One region of the Methylobacterium sp. D53M genome, then DNA from elsewhere that is predicted to be linked to it. Evidence: predicted binding sites of a transcription regulator. Region 1 holds the regulator's gene; the other holds the start of a gene.
The links. Region 1 encodes PhoB, which activates phosphate uptake and scavenging genes when phosphate is short. Its sites were predicted from a motif close to TGTCATNNANCTGTCAT; they were not measured.

Region 1 (7,693 bases):
GCCGACTTCGACGCGCTGACGCTGGCGACCGCCGCGGCCTTCGCCTTCCTCGGCGGCCTGATCCTCAACCTGATGCCCTGCGTCTTCCCGGTCCTGTCGATCAAGGTGCTGAGCCTCGTGCGGCACGCGGGCGAGGGGCCGGCCCGGCTGCGGCTCCACGGCCTCGCCTACACGGCCGGCGTCCTGGCGAGCTTCCTGGCGCTCGCCGCCGCGCTGATCGGCCTGAAGAGCGGCGGGGCCGCGATCGGCTGGGGGTTCCAGCTCCAGTCGCCCGCCATCGTGGCGGGGCTCGCCTACCTGCTGTTCGCGATGGGCCTGAGCCTCTCGGGCGCGGTCCATGTCGGCGGCCGGCTCGCCGGCCTCGGCGACGGCCTCACCCGGCGCGGCGGCCTGAGCGGCTCGTTCTTCACCGGTGTGCTCGCGACCCTGGTGGCGACGCCCTGCACGGCGCCGTTCATGGGCTCGGCGGTGGGCTTCGCGCTGACCCAGAGCGCCGGCGTGGCGCTCGCCGTCTTCGCGAGCCTCGGCCTCGGCCTCGCCCTGCCCTTCCTGCTCCTGACCCTCTGGCCGCCGGCCCTGCGGGCGCTGCCGCGGCCGGGCGCCTGGATGGAGACCCTCAAGCAGGTGCTGGCCTTCCCGGTCTACGCCACCGTGGCGTGGCTGATCTGGGTGCTGGCGCAGCAGGTCGACCCGCGCGGGCTGCTGGCGGCGCTGATCGGCCTCGTCCTCGTGGGCTTCGCCGCCTGGGCCTGGGAGCACGGCCGCGCCGCCCCGCCGCGGGCCGGCCGGGTCGCGCAGGCCGCCGCGGCGCTGGCGCTGATCGCCGTCGGGGCCCTCGCCGTCACCCTGCCCCGGGACCGCGCCGCGCCGGCCGCGCAGGCCGCCGCCGACGGGATCGAGCCGTTCACGCAGGCGCGCCTCGACGCCCTGGTCGACGCGCACCGCCCCGTCTTCGTGGACATGACCGCCGCGTGGTGCATCACCTGCGCGGTCAACGAGGCGACCTCGCTCAACACGAAGGCCGTGCGGGCCGCGATGGCCGAGCGCGGCGTGACCTACATGAAGGGCGACTGGACCAACCAGAACCCCGAGATCACCCGCCTCCTGGAGAAGCACGGGCGCAGCGGCGTCCCGCTCTACCTGCTCTATACCGGGACGGGGGAGCCCCAGGTGCTGCCGCAGATCCTCACCGAGGGGACGGTCCTGGCGGCGCTGGAGGCGGTGCCGGCCGCCTCGGGCCGGAGCGCGGCGCTGGCGCGCTGAGTCCCTGGAGGCCGGGACGCGCGAATCTTCGCGGGCCCGTCCCAGCGTCTTTGCGAGCGGAGCGAAGCAACCCAGCAGCGCCGCGCGCACCGGCGTCCCGCCGCCCTGGGTCGCTTCGCTGCGCTCGCGATGACGGTGCGCCGGAGCGAAGTCCTATCCGGACGGCCCGTGAGGCCGCCTCAGGCCTCCAGCGAGAAGGTCTCGTCGAAGGCGTAGCCGGAGCCGCGGACCGTGCGGATCGGGTCGGTCTGGCGCGGGCCGTTCAGCGCCTTGCGCAGCCGCCCGACATGGACGTCGACGGTGCGCTCGTCGATGTAGACGTCGTGGCCCCACACCCCGTCGAGGAGCTGCTCGCGGGAGAAGACCCGGCCCGGCGCCAGCATCAGGAATTCCAGGAGCCGGAACTCCGTGGGGCCCAGATGCAGCTCCTCGCCGCCGCGGCGGACGCGGTGGCCGGTGCGGTCGAGTTCCAGGTCGCCGGCCGCCAGCCGGTCCGAGACGTGGGCTGGCTTGGCCCGGCGCAGGAGCGCGCGGATCCGGGCGAGCAGCTCCGGGACCGAGAACGGCTTGACGATGTAGTCGTCGGCGCCCGTGCCGAGACCGCGGACGCGGTCGCCCTCCTCGCCCCGGGCGGTGAGCATGATCACCGGCAGGCGCTCGGTCTCCCGGCGCGCCCGGATCCGGCGGCACAGCTCGATCCCCGAGAGGCCGGGCAGCATCCAGTCGAGCAGGACGAGGTCCGGGATCCGCTCCGCCAGGAGCAGCTCGGCGTCGTCGCCGCGCGCCGCCGAATCCACCAGGAAGCCCTCGGCCTCCAGGTTGTAGCGGAGCAGCGTGCTCAGGGCCTCCTCGTCCTCGACGATCAGGACTTGCATGCTCACGTTCGAAGACTCGTTCTGCGGGCGGTCCCCGGATGGTGCAGGAGGCGCCGCCCCGCCTCAACCCGCACGGAGAGTGACCCCGGCCGCGCCCACAGGAAGGCGCCGGGGTCGGCGCCTCACGGCGCCTGCACGCCGTCCACGGTCGCGTAGTTCGACGCGTCGTTCTTCGGCCGGTCACCCGCCAGCGTCTCGCCCGTGGCGAGGTAGTGGATCGTCTCGGCGATGTTGGTGGTGTGGTCACCGATGCGCTCTACGTTCTTCGCGCAGAACAGGAGATGCGTGCAGAACGAGATGTTGCGCGGATCCTCCATCATGTAGGTCAGGAGCTCGCGGAACAGGGAATTGTACAGGGCGTCGATCTCGCCGTCGCGCTCCCAGACGTCGTGGGCCGCCTGGACGTCGCGGCTCCCGTAGGCGTCGAGCACGTCCTTCAGCTGACCCTCGGCGAGGTCGCTCATGTGGCGCACGCCGAGCACGATCTTCTGGGCCGGCGCCTGGTCGGAGATCGCCACCACGCGCTTGGCGACGTTCTTGGCGAGGTCGCCGATCCGCTCCAGATCGCCGGAGACGCGGATCGCCGAGATGGTCTCGCGCAGGTCGATCGCCAGGGGCTGGCGCCGGGCGATCAGCAGCACGGCGCGCTCCTCGATGTCCCGCTGCAGCGCGTCGAGGCGCTTGTCGGCGAGGATCACCGCCTGGGCGAGCGTGTCGTCCCGGCGCACGAGGGCGTCGGTCGCCTCCGCGGTCATCTTCTCGGCGACGCCGCCCATCTCCGAGATCGAGCGACGCAGGTTCTCCAGGTCGGTGTCGTAGGAGGTGACGATATGGCCGGGCATGGCGGATCCTTCGATGGGGTCCCGGGGACGGCCCTCCGGGAGGCTTGCGGGACCCGCCGGCGCGCCGGAGACGCGAGCGGCGGTCCCGGGACCGGAGCGGCCCGGCAGACTAGCCGAAGCGGCCGGTGATGTAGTCCTGCGTGCGGCGTTCCGTCGGGTTCATGAACATCCGGTTGGTCGGACCGAACTCGACGAGCTGCCCCAGATACATGAAGGCGGTGAACTGCGAGATGCGCGCCGCCTGCTGCATGTTGTGCGTGACGATCACGATGGTGAACTCGTCGCGCAGCTGCTCGATCAGCTCCTCGATGCGGCCGGTGGAGATCGGGTCGAGGGCCGAGGTCGGCTCGTCGAACAGGATCACCTCCGGCTTCTGCGCCACCGTCCGGGCGATGCACAGGCGCTGCTGCTGGCCGCCCGACAGGCCGGTCCCGGGCTGCCGGAGCTTGTCCTTCACCTCGTCCCAGAGGGCGGCCTTGCGCAGGGATTCCTCGATCCGGCCGTCGAGCTCGGATTTCGGCAGCTTCTCGTAGAGGCGCAGGCCGAAGGCCACGTTGTCGTAGATCGACATCGGGAACGGCGTCGGCTTCTGGAACACCATGCCGATGCGCGAGCGCAGCTCGTTCAGGTCGACGGAGGGGCTGAGGATGTTCTCGCCGTCGAGCAGGATCTCGCCCTCCGCGCGCTGCTCCGGGTAGAGGCTGTAGATCCGGTTGAAGCAGCGCAGCAGGGTGGACTTGCCGCAGCCGGAAGGGCCGATCAGCGCCGTCACCTGCCGGTCGTGGAAGTTGAGGTTGACGTCCTTAAGCCCGTGGAAGCTGCCGTAGTAGAAGTTCAGGTCCTTGACGGCGATCCGCACGGGGCCGCCCTCTTCGGCGCGGTTGCGGTTCAGCTCGACCGTGGGGATCGCGGAGGCGGCGTTCATCGTCGTGTCCTCGAAAGGGGGCTCAGCGCGAGGCCTGCGGCTTGATCACGAGGCGCGCGATGATCGACAGCGCCAGGATGGTGGTGGTGATCAGGAGCGCGCCCGCCCAGGCCAGGCCCTGCCAGTTCGGGTAGGGCGAGAGGGCGAACTGGTAGATCATCACCGGCAGGTTCGCGACGCCGCCCATCAGGTTGGCCGAGAACCAGGAATTGTTGTTGAGCGCGGTGAACAGCAGCGGCGCGGTCTCGCCGGCGATGCGGGCGAGGGCCAGGATGATGCCGGTGACGATGCCGGCCGAGGCCGCCCGCCAGGTCACGCTCATGATCACCGTCGAGGGCGGCGCGCCGAGCGCCGCGCCGGCCTCCCGCAGGGTGCCGGGCACGAGGCGCAGCATGTCCTCGGTGGTGCGCACGATCACCGGCACGGCGATGATCGCCAGCGCCACGCCGCCGGCCCAGCCCGAGTAGGTGCCCATCGGCCGCACCATCAGCGTGTAGACGAACAGGCCGATCAGGATCGACGGCGCCGAGAGCAGGACGTCGTTGAGGAAGCGGATCAGGGCGGCCAGCTTCGAGCCGCGCCCGTACTCGGCCAGGAAGGTCCCGGCCATGACGCCGACCGGCGTCGCGATGAGGATGCCGATCCCGGTCAGAACGAGGCTGCCCAGGATGGCGTTGGCGATGCCGCCGCCCTCGGAGCCCGGGCCCGGGGTCGGGTTGGTGAACAGGGTCGGCGTGAAGCCGCGCACGCCCTGGACGATCAGCATCACCAGGATCGAGCCGAGGACCAGGGCGCCGACCACCGTCGCGGCGGTGCAGGCGACGCGCAGGGTCCGGTCGGCGACGCGGCGTCCCTGGCGGACGCGGCCGGGGCGGCGCTGGGCGGCCGGGGCGATCGTGCTGGAGGAAACCATCGCGCGCGCTCCTCAGGCGGACTGGACGCGGCGCGTCAGCAGCCGGGCGATGATGAGCACCACGAAGGTGATCACGAACAGGATGCAGCCCAGCGCCATCAGCGCGTTCAGCTGGAGGCCGTCCGCCTCGTTGAACTCGTTGGCGATGCGCGACGCGATGGTCGAGCTCGGGTCGAAGATCGAGGCCGAGAGCCGGTTGGCGTTGCCGACCACGAAGGTCACCGCCATCGTCTCGCCGAGCGCCCGGCCGAGGCCGAGCATGATCGCGCCGATGATCGAGACGGCCGCCTGGGGCACCAGCACGTGGCGCACGACCTCCCAGGTGGTGCAGCCGATGCCGTAGGCGCTCTCGCGCAGCACGGTCGGGATCTGGTCGAGCATGTCCCGGGCGATCGAGGCGATGAACGGCACGATCATGATCGCCAGGATGATCCCGGCGGTGAAGACGCCGACGCCCGACGGCACCCGGGCGTAGAACAGCGTGCCGACGATCGGCATGCCCTCCACGAGGTTCGAGACCGGGATCTGGATGTAGCGCGCGAAGAGCGGCGCGAACACGAACAGGCCCCACATGCCGTAGATGATGCTCGGCACGGCCGCGAGCAGCTCGATCGTCATGGCGACCGGCTTGCGGGCCCAGCCCGGGCAGAGCTGGGTGAGGTAGACCGCGATGCCCAGCGAGACGGGCACGCCGATCAGCAGGGCCAGGAAGGCGGAGGCGACGGTCCCGATCACCGCGACCAGGGCGCCGTACTGCTCGGTCCCGACGTTCCAGGCGCTGGAGGTCAGGAAGCCGAAGCCGAACTCGCGGAAGGCGGGCCAGCCGCCGTACAGGATCGAGCCGAGGATGCCGGCGAGCACGAGCAGCACCAGCAGGGCCGCGCCGTACGAGCAGGTCCGGAACAGCGTGTCGAGGCTCCGGCTCGGCGCCTTCCGCGCGGTCGCGGAACGGGTTCGGCCGAGGGCGATCGATTCGGTCAAAGCGGGCATCCGCGGTTCTCTGCGAAGGGGGGCGTGGTAGCGCGGTGCGTTCCCGGAAGCGAGGGAGGAGGTTCTCACCCCCTCCCCGCCACGCTCACATGTTGAGGACAGGCTTGCCGTCCTTGCCCTTCACGTCCCTCCACTCCTGGTGGATCAGTTCGACGACGTTGTCCGGCAGCGGGACGTAGTCGAGGTCGGTGGCGAGCGTGTCGCCGTTCTTGTAGGCCCAGTCGAAGAACTTGAGCACGGCGGCGGACTTGGCCGGGTCGGCGGCGTCCTTGTGGACCAGGATGAAGGTCGCCGCCGTGATCGGCCAGGCCGCCTCGCCCGGCTGGTTGGTCAGCGAGATGCCGAAGCCCGGGGTCGCCTTCCAGTCGGCGCTCGCCGCCGCGGCCTGGAACGCCTTGTCGTCGGGCTGCGGGTACTGGCCGGCCTTGTTCTGCAGCAGGGCGTAGGAGAGCTTGTTCTGCTTGGCGTAGGCCGACTCGACGTAGCCGATTGCGTTCGGAACCTGCTTGACGGTGGCGGTCACGCCCTCGTTGCCCTTGCCGCCCTGACCGACCGGCCAGGAGATCGTCGTGGCCGCGCCGTACTCCTTCTTCCAGGGCTCGGAGACCTGGGACAGGTAGGTGGTGAAGATGTTGGTCGTGCCCGACGCGTCGGAGCGGTAGACCGGGGTGATGTTGGCGTCGGGCAGCTTCAGCCCGTCATTGAGCTTGGCGATGCGCGGATCGCTCCACTTCGCGATCTTGCCGGCGTAGATGTCGGCCAGCACGTCGCCGGTGAGCTTCAGCTTGCCGGGCTCGATCCCGGGGATGTTCACCACCGGCACGACGCCGCCCATCACGGTCGGGAACTGGACGAGGCCGTCCTTGGCCAGCTGCTCGGGCTTCAGGGGCGCGTCGGTGGCGCCGAAATCGACCGTCTTGGCCTGGATCTGCTTGATGCCGCCGCCGGATCCGATCGACTGGTAGTTGAGGCCCGAGCCGGTCTCCTTGCGATAGGCCTCGGCCCACTTCGAGTAGACCGGGAACGGGAAGGTGGCGCCGGCGCCGGTGATATCGGCGGCGAGCGCCGCGGACGCCAGCTGAACCGTCGCGAGGCCGACGGCGAGCGCGTAAGCGAAGGGTCTCAAAGGAATCTCCGTTGCCGTCGGGCTAGAGCCTGCGCTGCCCCGCCGGCGGGCCCGTGCCCGCGGCAGAGCCCTGCGGCCGATCTTCCGAAGAGACCCAGCGCCGGCCGCCCGATGGCCGGGCGGTTACGACAAGTAGATGACACCGGGATGACACGGGGGATGACGGGGGGAGGACACGGGGGACGACACCGCGCGTCGGCCGGGCGCGGCACGGTTCCGGCCTCTCGCGCGTTCCTCTCCGCCAGGAGCGGCAGCCGGCAGCAGAAGGACGGGCGGATCGTGGGCGGCGACGAGGTGGATGCGGCGACGGAATCCGATCCGGCCTGGCTGGCCCTGCACGCCGAGCGGGAGGCCGTGGAGCGGGCGCTCGCGCTGGCGCAGGCCCGGCAGAAATTCAGCCCCGACCCGGATGCGGCCTCCGCGGCGCGCGTCGAGGAGGCGGAGCTGCTGGTGAGTCTCGACCGCGTGCTGACGCTGATTCGTGCGGCCGAGTACCGTCGCCGGCCGGGGGCGCGCCGCTGGTGAGGCCGCCGCCCCGGGTCAGACCGCCCGGCGCAGCTCCCGCTCCTTCTGGCGCAGGCGCAGGAGCAGCTCGACATGCGTGTCGGTGATCGGCTGCGTGTCGACGCTGCCCTCGTAGACCGTGCGGAGCGTGAGGCCGAGCTGGCGGGTGTCGACCGCCCGCTTCAGGGGCTGTCCCGCGGGCAGAGACCCATCGGAGTCGACGACTGACGGCTTCATGGCTCCTCCCGCCCTTCG
Region 2 (7,693 bases), on a different contig from region 1:
GCAGGCCCAGATCGTGGACTACGCCCGGCGCACCGGCGCGACCGTGCGGGAACTCGCCCGCAAGGTCGGCGGCTACGGCGGCCTGCAGATGGTCGGCACGCCCGCGCAGGTGGCCGACCGGATGGAGGAGTGGCTGGAGACCCGCGCCTGCGACGGCTTCAACGTGATGTTCCCGTTCGTGCCCGAGGGTCTCGACGACGTGGTCGACCGGCTGGTGCCGGAGCTGCAGCGGCGCGGGCTGTTCCGCCGGGACTACGCGGGGACGACGCTGCGCGACCATCTCGGCCTCGCGCGGCCGGCCAACCGCTTCTTCCCGCCCGACGCCCCGCCCGACGCCCCGGCTCGGCCAGGGGGCTGATCGACCCGCCGCGCGGGCCGGCGCGGTCCCGCGCCGTCGGGGTGCGTGGCGGATCATGCGAACGGCGCGAACCTCCGGTCGTGTCGCGCGGTTATTCTCGGATCGTCGCGCGCCGATGGGAGGGGATCGTGCCCGAGGCTGTTCCGCCCCTGTCCGGGTGCCGCGTCCTCGTCGTCGAGGACGAGTATCTCATCGCCAGCGAGGTCAAGCGCTGGTTGCACAGCGCCGGGGCCGAGGTGATCGGCCCGGTCCCGCGCGCGGATCTCGCCCTGGACCTGATCGCCGAGCAGACGCCCCACGCCGCGGTGCTCGACGTGAATCTGGGCGACGGGAACAGCGTCTATCCGGTCGCTGAGCGTCTCGGCGTCCTCGGCGTGCCGTACCTGTTCGCCACCGGCGACGTGCGGGTCACCGGCGCCACGGCCGAGGCGAGCCGGCCCATCTTGGAGAAGCCCTTCGTGGCGGCGGAGCTGGTCCGGGCCGTGACCAGGCTCGTCGCGGCCGCCTGAGGCCGCCGCGCCGCCTCAGAGGGGGCCCGGCCCGGGATGCGGGCCCATGCGCCGGCGGTCGTGCTCGATGGCGAAGACGTGGGCGTAGAGATTCGCGACCCAGCCCCGCCCCTCGACCGTGAGGTCGAGGAACCGGATCGCGTCCCCGATCACGGGCTCGATCTTGCCCCAGAAGAACGACGGGTAGCGCTCCGCGAGGTCGGCCGGGCTGTCGTAGCCGAGTTCCGCGTTGACGCCGATCTCGGCGAATTCGTGGAACAGGGCGTTCAATTTGCGCGGGTAGAGCGGGTCGCCGAGCTGACCGATCAGGTCGGCCGCCCGCAGCAGGCCGGCCTCGGTCCCGGTCTCGCGATGGGAATCGTCCTCGGGGACCGGGAAGCGGGTCAGCTCGATCGCCCGGATGACCCGGGACGCGTCGACGAGATCGTGCGTGCCGAAGCGCTCCTGCACGGCCAGCTTCGAGCGCTCCACGTGGTAGGGTGCCAGCGCCGCGTCAGAGGCGCCCCGGGGCAGGCTGACGGTCGTGCCCTGCGCGTCGATGACGAAGGCCTGCAGCCGGTCTCCGGCGCAGACGCCGCGCACGTAGCCGATGTCGTGGTAGAGGGCGGCCAGGATCATGTGCAGCCAGTCCTCGGGCGTGATGCCCTGCTGCAGGAAGCGGCCGCGGAGGATGTCCTGGGCGACCAGGGTGACGAGGGCCGTGTGGTCGCCGTCATGGTAGAGGGCGTCGCTCCCGACGATCCGCTCGATCGTCAGGCGCGCCGCGGCCTCGATGATCTCGGCGTAGCGCGGCTCCCGGCTGCCGAAGGTCCGCTGGTAGGTCAGGGCCAGGTGCTCGCCGAGGGCGTCGGCGAGCATCTTGGTCGCGTCGAACATGGGATCCTCGCCGTCAGCTGCGTCGGGCGGCGCCGCGCCCGGCCGGGTCGATGGAGATCACGCGGATCGCCCCCCGCGATCGACGAGCCGCTCCTCGAGATAGGCCGCCGCGTCCGCGTAGAGTTCGTAGCGGCGCAGCAGCACCGCCCGCTTCTCGGCCTTCGTCGCCGCGTCGAGCTTGGCGCGGGCCCTGTCGGCGCGGGCGCGCAGCTTCCCGGCGAGCTTCTCGAAGGCGGCATCGATGCGCGCGCCGACCTTCTCGCCCTCGGCGCGCGCCGGATCGGGGTCGTCCTGCCGGCGCTTCGGCGCGGCCCTCTTCGCTTCTCCAGCCATGACGCATCTCCGGTCGCCCCGATCGGTGGCGGAACCGTATGACGGAACGATCACGGGCGCGACATGGGATCGGCCGCCGCGGGCGCGGCGCTTTCTCAGGCGTGTCACGGAACGCTGCTCTAGCTCGACCCCGCGACGCGCAGGAGAACCGGCGATGCGGCCCGACGACAGCTCTGCCCCGGATGCCACCTTGAACGCCAACTCGGATGCCACCCTGGAGGCGATCCGGCGTGACCTCGCCGACAGCTACGACGAGGAGCTGGAACTCGGGCTCGAGGAGGATCGCCTCGACCGGCTCGCGGCCGAGCTCGGCGGCGCGCCGCCCGATCATCTCGACCGCAAGGTCTATTTCCGCGCGCTGCTCCGGCTCCAGCACGAGCTGGTCCGGCTCCAGGACTGGGTGCAGGACCGGAAACTGCGCGTGGTCGTGCTGTTCGAGGGCCGCGACTCGGCCGGCAAGGGCGGCGTGATCAAGCGGATCACCCAGCGCCTCAATCCCCGCGTCTGCCGCGTCGCCGCCTTGCCCGCCCCGAGCGAGCGCGAGCGGACGCAATGGTATTTCCAGCGCTACGTCTCCCATCTGCCCGCCGGCGGCGAGATCGTGCTGTTCGACCGATCCTGGTACAACCGCGCCGGCGTCGAGCGGGTCATGGGCTTCTGCACCGAGGCGGAGGTCGAGGAGTTCTTCCGGTCGGTCCCCGAGTTCGAGCGCATGCTGGTGCGCTCCGGCATCGTCCTGGTAAAATACTGGTTCTCGATCACCGATGCCGAGCAGGAATTCCGCTTCCGGATGCGGATCCACGATCCGCTCAAGCAATGGAAGCTGTCGCCCATGGACGTCGAGTCGCGGCGCCGCTGGGAGGACTACACCCGGGCCAAGGAGGACATGCTGGCGCGGACCCATATCCCCGAGGCGCCCTGGTGGGTGGTCGAGGCGGTCGACAAGCGACGGGCCCGCCTGAACTGTATCAGCCACCTGCTCGACCAGATCCCCTACGGCAGCGTGGAGCACCCGGCGGTCCATCTGCCCGAGCGCCTGCGGCACGCGGACTACGTGCGCGGCCCGGTCCCCGCCGCGATGATCGTTCCGGCCGCGTACTGATCGCGGCGCGGTGACGGCGCGGGAGTCGTGATCCTGTCGCGGTGGCGCGGCTATAGCGCCGCCATGGCGAAGCGCCCCATGACTCTCGACCTGTTCACGACCCTGGATATCGTCGATGACGACGTCTCGGCCGTCGTCGACGCCTATCTGGCCGATCCCACGCCCGGTTCGGTGGCGTTCGGGGACGGCTTCCGCATCGACCCCGCGGCCGCGGTGGCCTCGCATCCCTTCGCCCGGACGCTGATCGATCAGCCCTGGGCCGATGCCGGGCTGCGCCGGGCCGCCATCCGCGCCGCCATCCTGCTGGCGGAGCCGGAGCGGGTCTGACCGGATCGGCCACCTTTCGCGCGACGGTCGCGCGATATTCGTGGGGCTGGCATGCGGCTGTCATCGCGCTGGCATACCGCTGTCATGCGGCCGTCATGGGCGGGATGGCAGGTCGCCGCCACGGCGAACCTCCCGACCCTATGCCGCCACTCCGCCCGCCCGGTCCTGCCGTGGCGGGCTTTTGTATGCCCGCGGCTCGGCCATCGCGACGACGCGCGTCGGATCCTACGCCTAAAACGGTAGGTGTGCCGACCTCCGACCACACGACGCCCGGTTGTAATCTGGGGCGGAGACGGCGCGGATGAACGGCGCGCCTTCACGGTGAACGATCGGTTTACCCAAACCGCACAATTGCGCCGACCGCTCCGATCCGGGCGCGATCGGCGGGCGTTCTACGGGCAGGTCCACCGGAGACGTGCTGACATGCTGATCCTCAACCCGATGACCGGCCAGATGGTCGAGGTGCGCGTGCCCCGGCCGAAGCCGAAGGCCGCCTGAGCGCGCCAGCTCTCCGTCCGCTTCCCCGCACGCCCGCGGCCCAGGCGGCGTGCCCCTCCAGCCCCGCACGACCCATGCTGCCGACCGATCTCGACCGACCCGCCGAACTGACCCTCTGGCCGGGCTACGCGCCGGCCCGGGTGGCCGTGTCGCACAGTTTCCCGACGCTGCGGGCCGCCCTCGCCGCCGCGGTCGCGGCGATCGATGCCGAGGATGCCAATCCCTGGATCATCACCGAGGGCGGCGACATCCTCGCTCCGGGATGGATCCGCGCGAACACCGCGGGCGCCGTCCTGCAGTAGCCGGACGTCAGCCGGCGAGCTGGTCCGCGCCGCGGTTGCGCCACCGGTACTCGCTCGGCGAGATCCCGTAGCTGTCCTTGAAGCGGCGGCTGAAATGGCTCTGGGTGCAGAAGCCGCAGCTGTAGGCCAGCTCTCCGACGGCCAGATGGGCGAAGCCGGGATCGGCGAGACGCTGCGCGGCGGTCTCCAGCCGCCGCCGCCAGATCCAGTCGGCGATGTTGCGATCCTGCTCGCGGAACAGGGCCTGGAGGTGGCGCAGCGACACGCCGACGGCCGCCGCGAGCCGGGCGGGGTCGAGGTTCAGGTCGCCGAGATGGGCCTCGATGTGGGCCAGCGCGCGCTGGAAGATCAGGACGCCCTGGATGTTCTTGGGGGTCTCGTGCGCGAGGCGTTCCGCGATGCTCGCGACGATGAGATCGACGCCGACCGACGCCATGCGGTTCGACATGTCCGGCGTCAGGCGCTCCGCGTTGCGGACCAGTTCCTGGAAAAAGGTCGTCACCATCGACGTGCCGACTTGATCCGCGCCGATCGTGAGGCACGTGAACCGGCGCGTCGAGCCGAGGGCGCGCTCCAGGGCCGCGCGCGGCAGCTCGACGAACAGCGTCTGCGTGTCGACGTCGGAGGCCATCGTCGCCGGCCGACGGTCCATCACGACGATGTCGCCGGGATTCTGGATCGCGGTGCGGTCGTCCTGCGCGCTGAACACGCGGCCCTTGAGCGTGATGGCGACGTTCAGGGTCTCGTACTTGCCGTGCCGGCGGATCGTGTCCGGGGTCGCGACGGTGGTGACGGCGCTCTGCGTCACGCGCGTGATCAGCAGCGGCCCGACCTCCGCGGCCTCCAGTGTGCCGGTGAAAGCGTGCGCCGCGGCAGGCGTAAGTTCGACCGGCACGATCCGCTCGAAGATCGTCTCACGCCAGAGGCGGAAACTGTCTTTCGGCTTGAAATCCGCCGTAGAGAACAAAGTCCTCATCGTAAATTCTTGTATTCATGCTTCGCCGCGCGCGCTCGGGAAAACGGTAGCACGCTTTCAGGCAAGCGCAACGGCACCGACCAACCTAAGAGGGTTCTCGACCTTGTCAGGAGCCCATAACGTGTCCGATTCGTCCCTCGTCAGCGCTCAATCCAATATCGTGCTGACGGCAGGGCTCGTCGCTGCCTACGTATCGAACAATCGGGTTCCGACCGCCGACCTCCCGACCCTCATCGCGCAGTGTCACGACGCGATCACCGCGCTGGCCGCCAACGGGGCGGCGTCGATCGAGGCGGCTGGGGACACGGACGCGCTGCGCGACCGGCCTACCGCCGCGCAGATCCGCAGCTCGATCCGGCCCGACGGCATCGTGAGCTTCATCGACGGGCGCCGGTACAAGACGCTCAAGCGCCATCTCACGGCCCACGGCCTGCACCCGCAGAGCTACCGCGAGCGCTACGGTCTGCCGGCCGACTATCCGATGGTCGCGCAGGAATATGCCGAGCGCCGGTCCGCGCTGGCGCGCTCCATCGGCCTCGGCGTGCCGGGCGAGCGCGCCGCCTGAGCCGACCCGCCTCGGCAGGCCGCGGCCGATTCGCGGCTGGCGCTCCCGGCCTCAGGCGGCCGCGTGCCGCCCGTCGGGCAGCAGATCCCGGCTCGCCTGCTCGATCCGTTTGAGCCAGTCCTCGGCCGCCGCCGCCCGCAGGGTCGCGGCCTCGGCCCGCGCCTCGGCCTCCCGGACGCGCCGGTCGGCTTCCGCCTCGCGTTCGTGGACCTGCCGCGCCGCCTGCGCCCGCGCCTCCTCCAGGAGCGCCCGCAGGGTCCGGATCTCCTGCTGGGCGGCCTCCAGATCCGCGGCCAGGGTCTCGCAGGCGGTCGATTGCTGGTGCAGGCGCTGATCCTGCGCCTGCTTCGCGACGGTCGCGGCCGACAGGGTGTCGAGGATCTGGCTCCAGTCCGCCACCGGCCGCGACAGCGTCTCCGAATCGGGTTCGGGGGACGCTTCGGAACGCGCCGCCGGGCTCGGCGCGTCGGCCGTGCGGGTGCCGTCGGCGATCCCCGGAACCGGCTCCGTCGGTTCTCCGCGCTCGCGCGCGATGCGGGCGTCGAGCTGGGCCCAGAACGTCGCGTTCATCGCCGTGGCGGTTCCGCCGGGTCCGCGCCGGTCACGAAGCCGCCCGCGTCGCGGAAGCCCGAGCGCTGCCCGCCGGGCCGGTCACCTGTCCGCCCGGCTGCATCACGAATTCCGCGTCGATCGTCTCGGCGATGCGCTGGAGCATCTGCTCCGCCGCCGCGGCCCGCTCCTCGGCGGCCGCGGCCCGGTCCTCGGCGGCCTGGATCAGCTTGATCGCCTGCGCGTGGACCTCGTGGGTCTCCCGCTCGGCCGCCAGCACCTGGGCGCGGGCCGCGTCCATGTCGGCGCGCACCTGCCGCAGCAGGTCCTGGACGTGCGTCTCCTGCTCCTGTGCCCGGTCCTCGACGTCCCGGATGTAGCGCGCCGCGCCCTGCACCCGCTCCAGCAGGTCGGGCCACCGCTCGACCGGCGACGGGTTCTGGTTGCGCCCCTGCGCCGAGACGCGCTCGTCCGCGGCGAGCAGGACGAGGTTGCCGGTGCGGATCCGGGTCGTCGGCTCGCGGGCGTCGCGCGCGACGGCATCGATCTGGTCCAGCGCCTCGGCCTTGGGGTGCTTCGTCTGTTCCATCACGCGTCCTGCCGACAGGGTGCAGCGCAAGCCTTCGGTGAGGCATCGGCGTCCGCCTCACACCGACGGAAAATGGTTAACAACTCCTTAATGTTCGCGCTAGGGTTGCGCTGCCGCGGCGATACCCGCGCGACGTAGCGCGGGACCGCCGGATTGCGGGCCGTCTCACGGGTAGCGGACGGGCTGCGGGTCCTCCGGCAGCGGGATGAACTCGGCGTCGTTCGGCACGGTGTCGAACCGGCCCTGGCGCCAATCCTCCTTGGCCTGCGCGATCCGCTCGGGCCGGGACGAGACGAAGTTCCACCACAGGTGGCGCGGGCCGTCCATTGGCTCGCCGCCCAGCACCATGAACCGGGCCGATTCCGTGGCGCGCACGCTGATGCGGTCGCCGGGGCGGAACACCAGCAGCTGGCCGGGGCCGAAGCCGTCGCCGGCGATCTCGATGGCGCCCGCGACCGTGTAGATCGCCCGCTCGTCGTAGGTCGGATCGAGGGGCAGGACGGCGCCGGCCTCGAGGGCCACGTCGGCGTAGACCATCGGGCTCGAGGTCCGGACCGGCGAGCGCGCGCCGAAGGCCTCGCCGGCGATCAGCCGGACGGTCTTGCCCTCGCCGGTGAGGACCGGCAGCGCGGCGGCGTCGTAGTGCTCGAAGGCGGGGGCGTTCTCCTCGTCCCGGTCCGTCAGCGCGACCCAGCTCTGGATGCCGAAC

Region 2: ppk2 (polyphosphate kinase 2) is a predicted target of PhoB. The motif match lies at 2,115-2,131, and genes of this name have one in related genera.

Annotation. Positions count from the first base shown of each region.
Region 1 covers NZ_JBKFAL010000010.1:117,851-125,543, forward strand. The annotation lists gene ACLBYG_RS16280 (protein-disulfide reductase DsbD family protein) at 1-1,263, shown strand, start outside; gene phoB (phosphate regulon transcriptional regulator PhoB) at 1,443-2,138, opposite strand; gene phoU (phosphate signaling complex protein PhoU) at 2,261-2,980, opposite strand; gene pstB (phosphate ABC transporter ATP-binding protein PstB) at 3,090-3,905, opposite strand; gene pstA (phosphate ABC transporter permease PstA) at 3,928-4,818, opposite strand; gene pstC (phosphate ABC transporter permease subunit PstC) at 4,831-5,808, opposite strand; gene pstS (phosphate ABC transporter substrate-binding protein PstS) at 5,894-6,934, opposite strand; gene ACLBYG_RS16315 (hypothetical protein) at 7,214-7,459, shown strand; gene ACLBYG_RS16320 (hypothetical protein) at 7,475-7,675, opposite strand.
Region 2 covers NZ_JBKFAL010000002.1:66,677-74,369, forward strand. The annotation lists gene ACLBYG_RS04435 (LLM class flavin-dependent oxidoreductase) at 1-358, shown strand, start outside; gene ACLBYG_RS04440 (response regulator) at 487-867, shown strand; gene ACLBYG_RS04445 (hypothetical protein) at 883-1,743, opposite strand; gene ACLBYG_RS04450 (hypothetical protein) at 1,801-2,076, opposite strand; gene ppk2 (polyphosphate kinase 2) at 2,231-3,178, shown strand; gene ACLBYG_RS04460 (hypothetical protein) at 3,257-3,505, shown strand; gene ACLBYG_RS04465 (hypothetical protein) at 3,857-4,003, shown strand; gene ACLBYG_RS04470 (hypothetical protein) at 4,078-4,305, shown strand; gene ACLBYG_RS04475 (helix-turn-helix domain-containing protein) at 4,313-5,281, opposite strand; gene ACLBYG_RS04480 (MucR family transcriptional regulator) at 5,403-5,846, shown strand; gene ACLBYG_RS04485 (hypothetical protein) at 5,898-6,416, opposite strand; gene ACLBYG_RS04490 (hypothetical protein) at 6,448-6,984, opposite strand; gene ACLBYG_RS04495 (pirin family protein) at 7,150-7,693, opposite strand, start outside.